Regions from separate parts of the Halobacillus ihumii genome, predicted to be linked through region 2. Evidence: riboswitches for the same ligand, from Rfam matches in the RefSeq annotation. Region 2 holds a riboswitch; the other holds the start of a gene.
The links. A riboswitch is a leader RNA that binds a small molecule or an ion and turns the genes downstream of it on or off. The one in region 2 is predicted to bind FMN.
Positions count from the first base shown of each region.

Region 1 (4,507 bases), 940 kb from region 2:
GAAGATCAGGTACTCTTGCCATCGTCCCATCTTCTTTAATAATTTCACAAATAACCCCGGCTGGTTTGGCTCCAGCTAATTCGGCTAAATCCACCGCAGCTTCTGTATGACCTGCACGGCGCAATACCCCGCCTTCTTTCGCAATTAACGGGAAAATATGGCCCGGCCTTTGGAAATCATCCGCTTGGCTTAATGGGTTAAGCATTTCACGAATCGTCAGTGCCCGCTCATCCGCAGAGATGCCGGTCGTCGTATGCTTATGATCAATGCTCACTGTAAAAGCAGTTTTATTAGGATCAGTGCTGTTATCCACCATCGGGTTCAACTCAAGCTGATCAGCTAATTGACTCGTGACAGGTGAACAAACAAGCCCTTTGCCATGAGTAATCATAAAATTGATCATCTCAGGCGTTGCATATTCAGCTAAACCTATTAAATCACCTTCATTTTCTCGATCCTCATCATCACAGACGATGACCATTTTTCCCTGTTTTAATTCTGAAATTGCCCGTTCAATTGAATCAAACATCTTCCCACCCTCTTCTTTATGCGAATCCATTTTCATCTAAGAAATCCTTCGTTAGCTTTGACTGACTGCTCTCTGGTTCTTTTCCTAAAAAATGGGCCACGTATTTACCAATCATGTCGCATTCAATATTCACCTGATCACCCGGTTCTTTATCACCGAGCACCGTATGGTCCATCGTGTGCGGAATAAGTGAGATCGTGACACGGTTCTCCTCCACGCCAAACACGGTCAAACTCGTTCCATCAACCGTAATTGATCCTTTATACACAAAATAATGGATCAGTTCATCCGGAAGTTCAATCTCATAATAAACGGCATTTGATTCTGATTTCTTCGCCACAATCTCACCCGTTCCATCGATATGACCCGAAACTAAGTGACCACCAAAACGGCCGCCTGCTGCCATAGCCCGTTCGAGATTGACTGTACTTCCTTGTTTCAACTGGTGTAAATTCGTTGCCCTAAAGGTTTCAGGCATCACATCAAATTCTATACTTTGATCAGAATAACTCGTCACGGTAAGGCACACTCCGTTTATCGAAATGCTGTCCCCTAAATCTATATCCGACAAAATTTCCTTCGCTATAATACTTAATTCAAGCGCTTCTGATTTACTTTTAATATTTTTGACTGAACCCATTTCCTCTATAATCCCTGTAAACATTACAAATCCCCCCTTTTGACTGAAACAAGCTTGATGTCTTCTCCTAGCTGTTCAGAGCTAAAAAATGCAAAATTATCAAGTTGGGCCAGGCTACTGATTCCTTCGCCCGCTACAGGGGTCATGGCCTGCCTGCCGCCAATTAATTTAGGTGCTATATACGTAATGGTTTCGTTCACTTTCCCAGCCCGAACAAAAGCATCCGCAATCGTTCCGCCGCCTTCAATCAGCAATGAGGTAAGTTTTTGTTCACCTAAATAGTCCAGAACAGCTTCCACTTGAACGGTTTCCGTTGCCAGGCGGATCACCTCAACATGGGAAAAGTCTTGAAAGCGGGTCATTTCATCCTTTCCGACGGATTTTCCTGTAAAGATCCAAGTCGGGGCTTCTCTATTTTGAATCACCTGAGAGGTAGAAGGAGTCCGCAAATGGGTATCAAGAACAATTCTCACCGGGCTGTTGCCGCCTCCTGCTATTCGAGTCGTCAGCTTAGGATTATCCATTAGAACCGTATTAATGCCTGCTAAGATGGCAGCAGATCGATGACGATAGGAGTGGCCATCCTTCCTTGCTGACTCACCAGTAATCCACTGGCTTTCACCTGTTGCGGTAGCAATCTTTCCATCAAGGCTCATCGCTGATTTCAATCGAACATAGGGCTGCTTTGTTTTTATAAAATGAAAGAATGCGCGATTGAGCTCATCTGCTTCACCTGTTAAGACCCCTGTCCTTACCTCAAGACCGGCTTTTTCCATCAACTCTATCCCGCGGCCGCTCACTTTTGGATTAGGGTCGTGAGAAGCGATAATCACACGTTTAATTCCAGCATCAACCACCGCCTGGGCACAGGGTGGAGTTTGCCCGAAATGACTACAAGGCTCAAGTGTTACATAAATTTCTGCACCCAGAGCCTTTTCACCAGCCATTCTAAGTGCATGGACTTCAGCATGAGGCTCCCCGGCCTTGACGTGCACTCCCAGACCAACTACTTGATTATTTTTCACAACAACTGCTGCAACCGAAGGGTTTGGATTCGTTTGTCCTATCGTTTCTTTCGCCATCTGAATAGCCATGGCCATGTATCGTTCGTCGCGCTGCATCCTTCTCACCTCCCAATATTTTTAAATCAAAAAAGCCCCGAAGAAGACGAACTTCTCCAGGGCTTTACTGTATTGAAATATAAGTATAGCGAATAGAAGGTACAACTACAGAATGTTTGCACCTTATTTTCTACGCTCGCTCCTTCTCCCATCCAGACTTTAACTGTCGGCTTTGGAATCTACACCAAATCAGGGGGAAGAAATAAGACTCCTTCCCCGTCGCGGGCTTTGAACGTTGTGGTCCATCACCGCCGGCCGGGATTTTCACCCTGCCCCGAAGGATTGTTTATTCAATTGTCTTATATTAAATATAAATGAATTTTACTAAGATCGCAATTAGTTAGCACTATTCGTACTCTTATAAATTAAATAAAACGTAGAGTTAGCTTTTTAGCTATAATCGGGGCTTTGACTTTATGAGACACTACGATTCCAACAAGTGCCCCAAAAATTGCAGGGAGTATTCACCCCACTCCTGCTTGATAAAGGAAATATAACTCACATAATCGTTCGAATGTCCCTGTTTTCAGCTTGAAGGAATTGGGAATACTACTTACAAATAAAGCCAATAAGGAGGATTCTCTGTGAAACGATTACATGCTGTCAGTTTGATTCTAATCCTCGGTATAGTCTTGGGAGCCTGTGGAACAGCCGAGAACCAAGATAACACTAGCTCTCAAGAAGAAACCAATCAACAAGAAAGTGAGCCAGCCAATGGTGAGAAATCAACGGAGTCTTCCGAAGGGAATCAATCTAGTGGCGAGAGCAAAGATATGAATTTAGCATCTGAAGTTGATCACGTGATCAAATCCGTAAATCAGTTGAACAGCAGCTTAGAAGATTCAGCAAATGATGTCAAAACAATTAATGGTCACGGGAAAACTCTTGAAGAGAATTGGGACAGTATTGAGAAGCAAGTAGAAGAACAATTCCCAGACCAGTACAAGAAAATAGAAGAAAGCCTTTATCCTCTAATCGGTGAAGCTAAACAAGAGGATCCTAAAATTGACAAAATGAAAGAATGGGCACAGACAACCGTGGACAGTTTGAATGAATTGAAACAAAAAATAAAAAATCAATAACTTTAGAGTAAAGAAGGGCTGTACGATCAGGCCCTTCTTTTTTGTATATGACAAAATCTCTTTACTTCAGCATGTTGAAAATCAAAATAGACATTACCTGTTTTTGAATAATCATAATTTCTGAAAAAATTGAATTGAACCTATTTCTCTGCACCGATAACCTATAAGAGTGTAGTTTCTGTAAAACTTCAATGATTGCATGCCGATGTGGCAAGGAGTAAAATGGGAGGAGTAAATTCATCAGATGAACTGATCTACCTGAAACCAAGGGCCCTTATTCTGCCTAACGTGTAAATTGAATCCTATCATAAGGAGGGCTGGCGTCACTTAAATTTAAAAATACGCCGAACATCTATGAAAATCTTTAAAATCATCATACAGATCGCCTTATTATATATCTTTTATATGGTCGGTAATTGGATCTCCGCCCAGCTGCATTTGCCGATACCAGGCAGCATTGTCGGAGTGGTGCTCCTGTTAGCGGCTTTAATTATTGGCATTTGCCCGGTTCATTGGGTGGAAACAGGCTCAGGATTTCTGTTGGCCTATTTACCTCTGCTGTTTATTCCAGCCACAGTCGGCGTCATGAATTATTTCCATCTATTTGCCGGCAGCGGTATTCTGCTAATTGTTATCATCGTTGTCAGCACACTCTTCACCATGATTACAGCTGGGCATACGAGCCAATTTTTGGCCAATAGATCGGCTGAAAGAAAGGAGAAAAAGCAGTGCTCGAAGTACTTATCGCAATCATCATAATTGTAATTACCATATTGATGTACTTAGCGCTGGATCGGCTGTACCGCTGGGTTCGTTGGCCAATATTAATCCCAGCCTTAACAACGACATTTGTGCTCATTGTCATCCTTCTTTGTTTCCGTATCCCCTATCAAACTTACATGATCGGAGGACAGTGGATTAATCATTTATTAGGACCAGCTGTAGTAGCACTGGCATTACCTTTGTATAAGCAAAGAAAAATATTACTCAAGCATCTGTATCCAGTCATCGGGGGCGTCCTGATTGGATCCATTATGGGGATTACCAGCGGAATTCTTTTAGCCCAGTCACTTGGATTTGCGGAAGAGCTTATTTTTTCCCTTGTGCCGAAATCAGTCACCACTCCTGTTGCGAT
Region 1 covers NZ_CACVAO010000001.1:1,607,199-1,611,705, forward strand. The annotation lists gene G6R08_RS08135 (bifunctional 3,4-dihydroxy-2-butanone-4-phosphate synthase/GTP cyclohydrolase II) at 1-529, opposite strand, end outside; gene ribE (riboflavin synthase) at 546-1,193, opposite strand; gene ribD (bifunctional diaminohydroxyphosphoribosylaminopyrimidine deaminase/5-amino-6-(5-phosphoribosylamino)uracil reductase RibD) at 1,193-2,290, opposite strand; FMN riboswitch at 2,427-2,576, opposite strand; gene G6R08_RS08150 (hypothetical protein) at 2,875-3,372, shown strand; gene G6R08_RS08155 (CidA/LrgA family protein) at 3,727-4,131, shown strand; gene G6R08_RS08160 (LrgB family protein) at 4,101-4,507, shown strand, end outside.
Region 1: linked by a shared signal. The riboswitch ahead of ribD (bifunctional diaminohydroxyphosphoribosylaminopyrimidine deaminase/5-amino-6-(5-phosphoribosylamino)uracil reductase RibD) and the one ahead of G6R08_RS03550 (ECF transporter S component) in region 2 are both predicted to bind FMN.

Region 2 (6,578 bases):
ATCCTCGTCTATTTGGTGTATAATCTGCTGTTTATGATCTTCCTCAAAGATAAGCAAATTGGTCGTCAAATATGATTTTGACCCTTTATTTGTTAACAAATAGGCTGGAATTGTCATCTGGCTGTCAGGAAACCCTTCCCATGGGGTTGAATTGTTTTGATTGGCATCAAAGCTGAATCCTCCCAGAGCAACAAGGCCAGTTCCTTTTTCATAGTGAGGATCGTACACTTGCGCCTCGTCCAGTAGTTCATTCCACGTTGATTCTATTTTCCTAAATCGATTCGGATGTGCCGCAATCATCTTATAGGCCGCACCTACCCCTGCCATCGTAAAATCCTCATCTGCACTTTTCCAAAATAAACGATGACGATCAATCTTCTGCGATCGATCCAAAAAAGTAAAAGCATCTGTATATTCTATTTCATTCACAAAACTGATAAGTTGCGGCTTTTTTTCATCAGTCGCCTTGTTAATCGCTCCCTCAACGATTTCATCTATTTGAGGTACTTTTATATGAAGCATTAAAATTCCTCCCACCCCAGTTTGGGACGTTGCATTATATTAAGATAATAACTCAATCATTTTAATAAACGATGAATACCCTCTTCTATTTTATTCTCTTTTTTCTCTTGACTCAAGAAATCTTCATCGGTTCTTGCATATTCTTACAAGGATTGACACCAGAGGACTGTTTGCCTAAACTTAAGTTGATATTATATTACTAGTTTAAATACAAGGGAGATGACACCCATGAGTTCTGTTTCAAATCAAAATATGAGAACTTCCTTGAATGAACGTGACGGATTTCAAGTTTGGTGGAGGTTATTACGTCCCCATACGTTAACCGCCGCTTTTGTTCCTGTATTCGTAGGGACAATGCTTGCTGCTCTTGATCATGGGATTCATCTTGGATTATTTGCCGCTATGCTTTTCGCCTCGATTTTAATTCAGGCGGCCACTAATATGTTTAACGAATACTACGATTTCGTCAGAGGATTAGACAACGAGAAGTCTGTTGGAATAGGCGGTACTATTGTACGGGATGGGATCCAGCCGCGAACTGTATTAACCTTAGCCATCAGCTTCCTTGTAGTGGCGACATTGCTTGGTGTTTATATTTGTGCTTCTTCTAGCTGGTGGGTTGCCGCGATCGGGCTCGTATCCATGCTATTAGGTTATCTTTACTCAGGCGGGCCTTACCCAATCGCTTATACTCCATTAGGTGAACTAGCCGCAGGATTGTTCATGGGGACAGTCATTGTTGCCATAAGTTATTATATCCAATCATTAAGTATATCATGGGAAGTCATCGTAATCTCAGTTCCGGTAGCGATTTTTATTGGTGCGATCAATCTCTCAAATAATATTCGTGACCGTGTCGGAGATGCTGAAAACGGCCGTAAAACATTAGCTATATTATTCGGTCATCATGGGGCTGTCCGTTTCTTGTTAAGTCTTTATGTGGTCGCGTATGGGCTGACTTTAATGCTCATCGCACTAGGGATGCTTCCGATCTGGTCACTCCTTACATTGCTTAGCATAAGAAAAGGAACCCAATCTATACATGGGTTCGCTGGTGAGAAATCACCATTAGAAATGATGCCAGCCATGAAGGCGACAGCACAGACCAATACCTTTTACGGTATGTTACTTGGAATATCGCTTCTTTTACAACTGTTAATCCCTTTTTCATTTTAGAAATGAAAGCCAATCTTAAGACACCCGGGCAGCTTTTTGAGTCCGGGTTGTTTGATTTTAATTAGGATAAGCTGAAATCACCTCATATTTATGTATGTTTGATATTATGAATTCGGGGAATGAAAAGTAAAGGATGATAAAAATGGATATATCTATACAAAACACATTAATGGAAGCGCTAGGAATGGAAGTCCTCGAAGCGGAACCAGAGAAAGTTACCCTTAAAATGCCTGTTGACCATCGAACACATCAACCAATGGGTTTCCTTCATGGAGGAGCAAGTGTAGCACTGGCTGAATCTGCTGCAAGCATTGGGTCTTTTTTAAATATTGATCCCGAACATCAGCAGATTTTTGGAATTGAAATCAATGCTAACCATATAAAAAGTGTGCGCTCCGGAAATGTATATGGCACTGCTATCCCTCATCACCGCGGAAGAACAACTATGGTTTGGGAAATTCGGATAGAAGATGAAGAGCAACAATTAATCTCTATTTCAAGATGTACAGTCGGGGTCGTTCTTCGCCAAAGTTCCTAGCTGCTTCCCACTAAATTAGGAGTGAAAGTATGTTAACTGATAAACAGTTGAATGAGTTCAAACAGCAGCTCGAGGCCATGAAAGTAGAAGCAGAAGAAGAGTTGACTGCATTTCAGAACCAACAGAAAGATAGTGAAGATCCTAACGATCAGGAAGGTGAACTCTCTAGTGTAGCTGACCACCCTGGAGACCTTGGAACTTCCCAATTTGAAAAAGAGAAAGATTATACACTTTATGAACAAACTCAAAAGAAGCTAAAAGAAATTAATGCTGCTCTTGACCGGATTAAAGATGGTAGTTACGGAAAGAGTGAAAAGTCAGGAGAACCTATCCCAATCGAACGTCTCAAAGCCATGCCTACAGCAAGGATGACCGTAGCTGAAGCAGAAGAAAAATAAAAAAGGAGAGCGTACAGTACGCTCTCCTTAATATATTGATAATCTCCGTATTTAGTATCGAGAAAACTATTCGTTTTTCCATTAAGCAGCGGAAGAGGTTTTGACCCGCTTCTGCTCAATCCACGGCTTAAGCTTAATAAACAGCGGGATAAATAATACTCCAACAATAATCCCTTTAAGAGCATTAAAAGGAAGAATCGCCCCAACAACCGTCAACCATTTTACTTGAGCAGACATTGTTTCCCACCCCATAAACCAGCTATAAGCAGGTAAGAACAGAAAATAATTGAGGACACTCATCCCTATTGCCATGATGACAGAACCTGTTACTAACCCTGAAACAAGACTTTTAACGTTCTTGAATTTATGATAGAACAACGCAACGGGCACGATGAATAAAACGCCAGCCAGGAAGTTAGCGACAACACCGACAGGGTCAGCAGCCCCTGTATAAATAAGATAGAGTGTATTTTTTAATCCTTCAACAATGATCCCAGCTGCCGGTGTAAACAAAATGGCAGCAACGAGTGCAGGAACTTCACTAAAATCAACTTTCAAGTATTGAGGAAGCATGGGTAACGGAAAATTCAGCAACATTAAAACCATCGAAATGCTTCCAAACAGCGATAATATAATTAACTTTAACAGCTTTGATGATTGACCTGTGTACTGGTTCATCTACAATCTCCTCCATCTTTTTGCATCGATTCAGAATCCCAGATGAAGGTAAGCGAAAGACATGCCCCATATAAAAACCCTTAAGCTATCAAGGCTTAAGGGTAGAGGTTTGTCCATAGGAAAGTTAAGGCGGGTGTCATTACCTGCCATTTTCGCTCGACATCTTCTCCCATCCAGACTATTACTGTCGGTCCCGGAATTACACCGGGTCCACCGTTAAGATTAAAACTTAACGGGTCACGGACTTAGAATACTTCTGACGTATTCCTTACCGTCGGTCGGGAATTGCACCCTGCCCCGAAGATTTGAATCGATATTATATTTGTATTAATTTTACAAAAAAATGCGCGGAATTGCAATAATATTGTTTACATGACTTTTTATTCAGTAAGTTCAAGTTCCATTATAATCGTTTCGCCTTTTATAACATGAGTTTTTGAGGTATAGGAAAACTGTGCAACCTTATTACGATTCATAATTACAATAGGAGAAGCAAGACCAGTTAGTTCTCGGCTTACTTTTGCTAAATCGAAAGTGATCAGGGAATCACCCGTGGAGACACGACTTTTCTCTTTTATATTGGTTTCGAATCCTACACCTTCTAGATTTTCTGCATCAATTCCAACTTGAATTAACAGTTCAACACCTGTATCCGTTAATAGATTTACAGCATGTTTTGTTGGAAATATTTGAGTGACTTCACCTGATACGGGAGCAGCCATTTCTCCTTCAGTCGGTTCAATTGCTATACCTTCTCCCATCATTTTGTTAGAAAATTTCTGTTTGGAAATATCAGTAAGCTGCACCAATTTACCAGAGAAAGGACTACTAACCCTAACTCTCTTCTTATTCACACTTGACTCCTCCTCTATAACGATTATGGTTTCACTACTTCTGCTGACGGAAAGATATTCTCTAATGATTGAAGACGCCCATGTTCATCACGATAAACAATATGTTTACGTTCAAATTTAGTTGGACAATCAATACCGACAGCCGCCGCAAGATTGTAGAGACCGTCCCTTAAAGATAGTACATAGTTACAGGTCCGGAACGACTTTTCTTCTACAATTAAAGCTTTTTGAAGATTAGGATTTGTCGTAGCCACCCCAACCGGGCAATTGTTCGTATGACAAATTTCAGCCTGAATGCACCCTACAGAAAACATCATTCCTCGGGCGATATTAACTAAATCGGCTCCCATTGCTAGAGCCATTGCTACTTTGTCAGGAGAAATTAACTGACCGGAGGCAAACACTTTCACACGGTCTCGTACATTATACTTCTTCAACATATCATCTACGACAGGCAGGGCTGAATTAATCGGCAGCCCCGTCGCATCTGCAAGTTCCTGATAAGATGCGCCGGTACCTCCTTCTCCCCCATCAACTGTTATAAAGTCGGGGCCTTCTTGGCTACTTGCCATATGTGACACCATTCCCTCTAATTGTTCAATATTTCCAACTACAACCTTCATTCCAATAGGTTTACCACTTACTTCACGTAACTGCTTCATAAATTCAAACATTTCTTCATTATTCCCGAATTGGTAAAAGCGATTAGGGCTGTCTATAGACTCCCACGGTTCAACGTTACGGATTTCAGCTATTTCAGGTGTCACCTTCGCTCCGTCAACGTGTCCGCCTCTTGTTTTTGCTCCCTGTGCAAGCTTTAGTTCAAACGCTTTCACTTCGTCTATTTCACTTTTTCGTTTAAATTCCTCCCATGAAAATTCGCCATCCTTCGTCCGGACACCGAATAATCCTGGTCCGATTTGGTAAATAATATCCACTCCGCCTTTAAGATGGTGATGGGACAATCCGCCTTCTCCTGTATTCATCCACGCTCCGCCTGCTAACCCAAGCCCGGTAGACAGGGCAGTAATCGCTTTTTCACCAAGGGATCCGTAACTCATTGCGGATTGACCAATCAGCCCCTTCACCGTAAAGGGATGTTTACATGTATCCCCTCCAATTACGACAGCTTCCTCATCTGGTAGATAAAATGGATTCGCTTCTTTATATGAAGAATGCTCCTTGCGTTGGAAAAGTTTTTCTTTATCCACTTGATACACTTTCGTGCGAACTTTATTTTCGTTATCGACAAGCATCTCCTCACGTTGTGTCGGATACATAGCATTTTTGAGATAATAACCAGGTGCTTCAAAATCGCGTTCTGAGCCAAACCCGATTAATCTCTTATTATATTTAGCGGAAATATATGTACCCTCCATTTGGTTACGGGTAAATGGTTTCCCTTCATTATCATCGTTAAATAGATATTGCCGTAATTCGGGCCCCATTTTTTCGGTGATATACCTCATCTTTCCCAGAATAGGGTAATTCCTCAGGATCGAATGCCCTTCCTGCCTTTTGTCTTTGAACATGACCCTGATTATAAATAAAGCTATAGCTATAATAATGACAAAAAAAACAGTCAAAATCCCAATTAATAGCAGAGCTGCTATTTCCATAAGAACCCTCCTTCACATGTAAATCGTTTCAATCCTTCTTAGTTTCATATACCACTTATTCCATGTTCTCAATCATTTTTCAGCAAAAGAAAAACTCTGGCTATATGCCAGAGTTGGATTGTTAATCTTCTAAAGGATTTAAGCTTTCATTACCGGTCAAATTCGCAATCATATCAACTAACAGGTCGATTTCTTCCTCCATATCTTTGATACTAACCGTCTCCACAGGTGAGTGCATGTAGCGTAATGGTAGAGATACAAGACTAACGGGAACCCCTTGTCCAGTCAGGCGCATTCGGTCCGCATCAGTACCAGTCATTCGTGGAGTTAATTCGTATTGCAGTCCAAGGTTTAACGAGGACGCGCTCTTCTCAAGCAGCTGGTTGATTTTTCGATTAATCGGAGCCCCTTTAGCTAAGACAGGACCGCCCTCGAGGCGAACATCACCATGTTTGTTTTTATTGACACCAGGATAATCAGTGGCGAAGGTCACGTCACAAGCGATAGCCATCGTCGGTTGAATGCCTGCTGCCGCAAAGTATGCGCCTCCCATGTTGGTTTCTTCGTTAACTGTACTAGCTGCATAAACTCCTACGTTAATACTGCGTTGCGCTAGTTTTCTTAACACTTCTCCAACGATAAATTGGCCTGTGCGATTATCCAGCCCTCGCCCAGAAATATAGCGATCCATCATAACTTCTGGATCACGTTTATATACGGCTAAGTCACCGATTTGAACAAACTTCTCCATCTCCTGTTTTGATTTCGCTCCACAATCAATAAAGAGGTCTTC
Region 2 covers NZ_CACVAO010000001.1:662,842-669,419, forward strand. The annotation lists gene G6R08_RS03530 (isochorismate synthase) at 1-522, opposite strand, end outside; gene G6R08_RS03535 (1,4-dihydroxy-2-naphthoate polyprenyltransferase) at 751-1,698, shown strand; gene G6R08_RS03540 (hotdog fold thioesterase) at 1,841-2,236, shown strand; gene G6R08_RS03545 (TraR/DksA family transcriptional regulator) at 2,266-2,634, shown strand; gene G6R08_RS03550 (ECF transporter S component) at 2,716-3,312, opposite strand; FMN riboswitch at 3,470-3,621, opposite strand; gene G6R08_RS03555 (PTS sugar transporter subunit IIA) at 3,693-4,166, opposite strand; gene G6R08_RS03560 (FMN-binding glutamate synthase family protein) at 4,190-5,785, opposite strand; gene G6R08_RS03565 (M20/M25/M40 family metallo-hydrolase) at 5,907-6,578, opposite strand, start outside.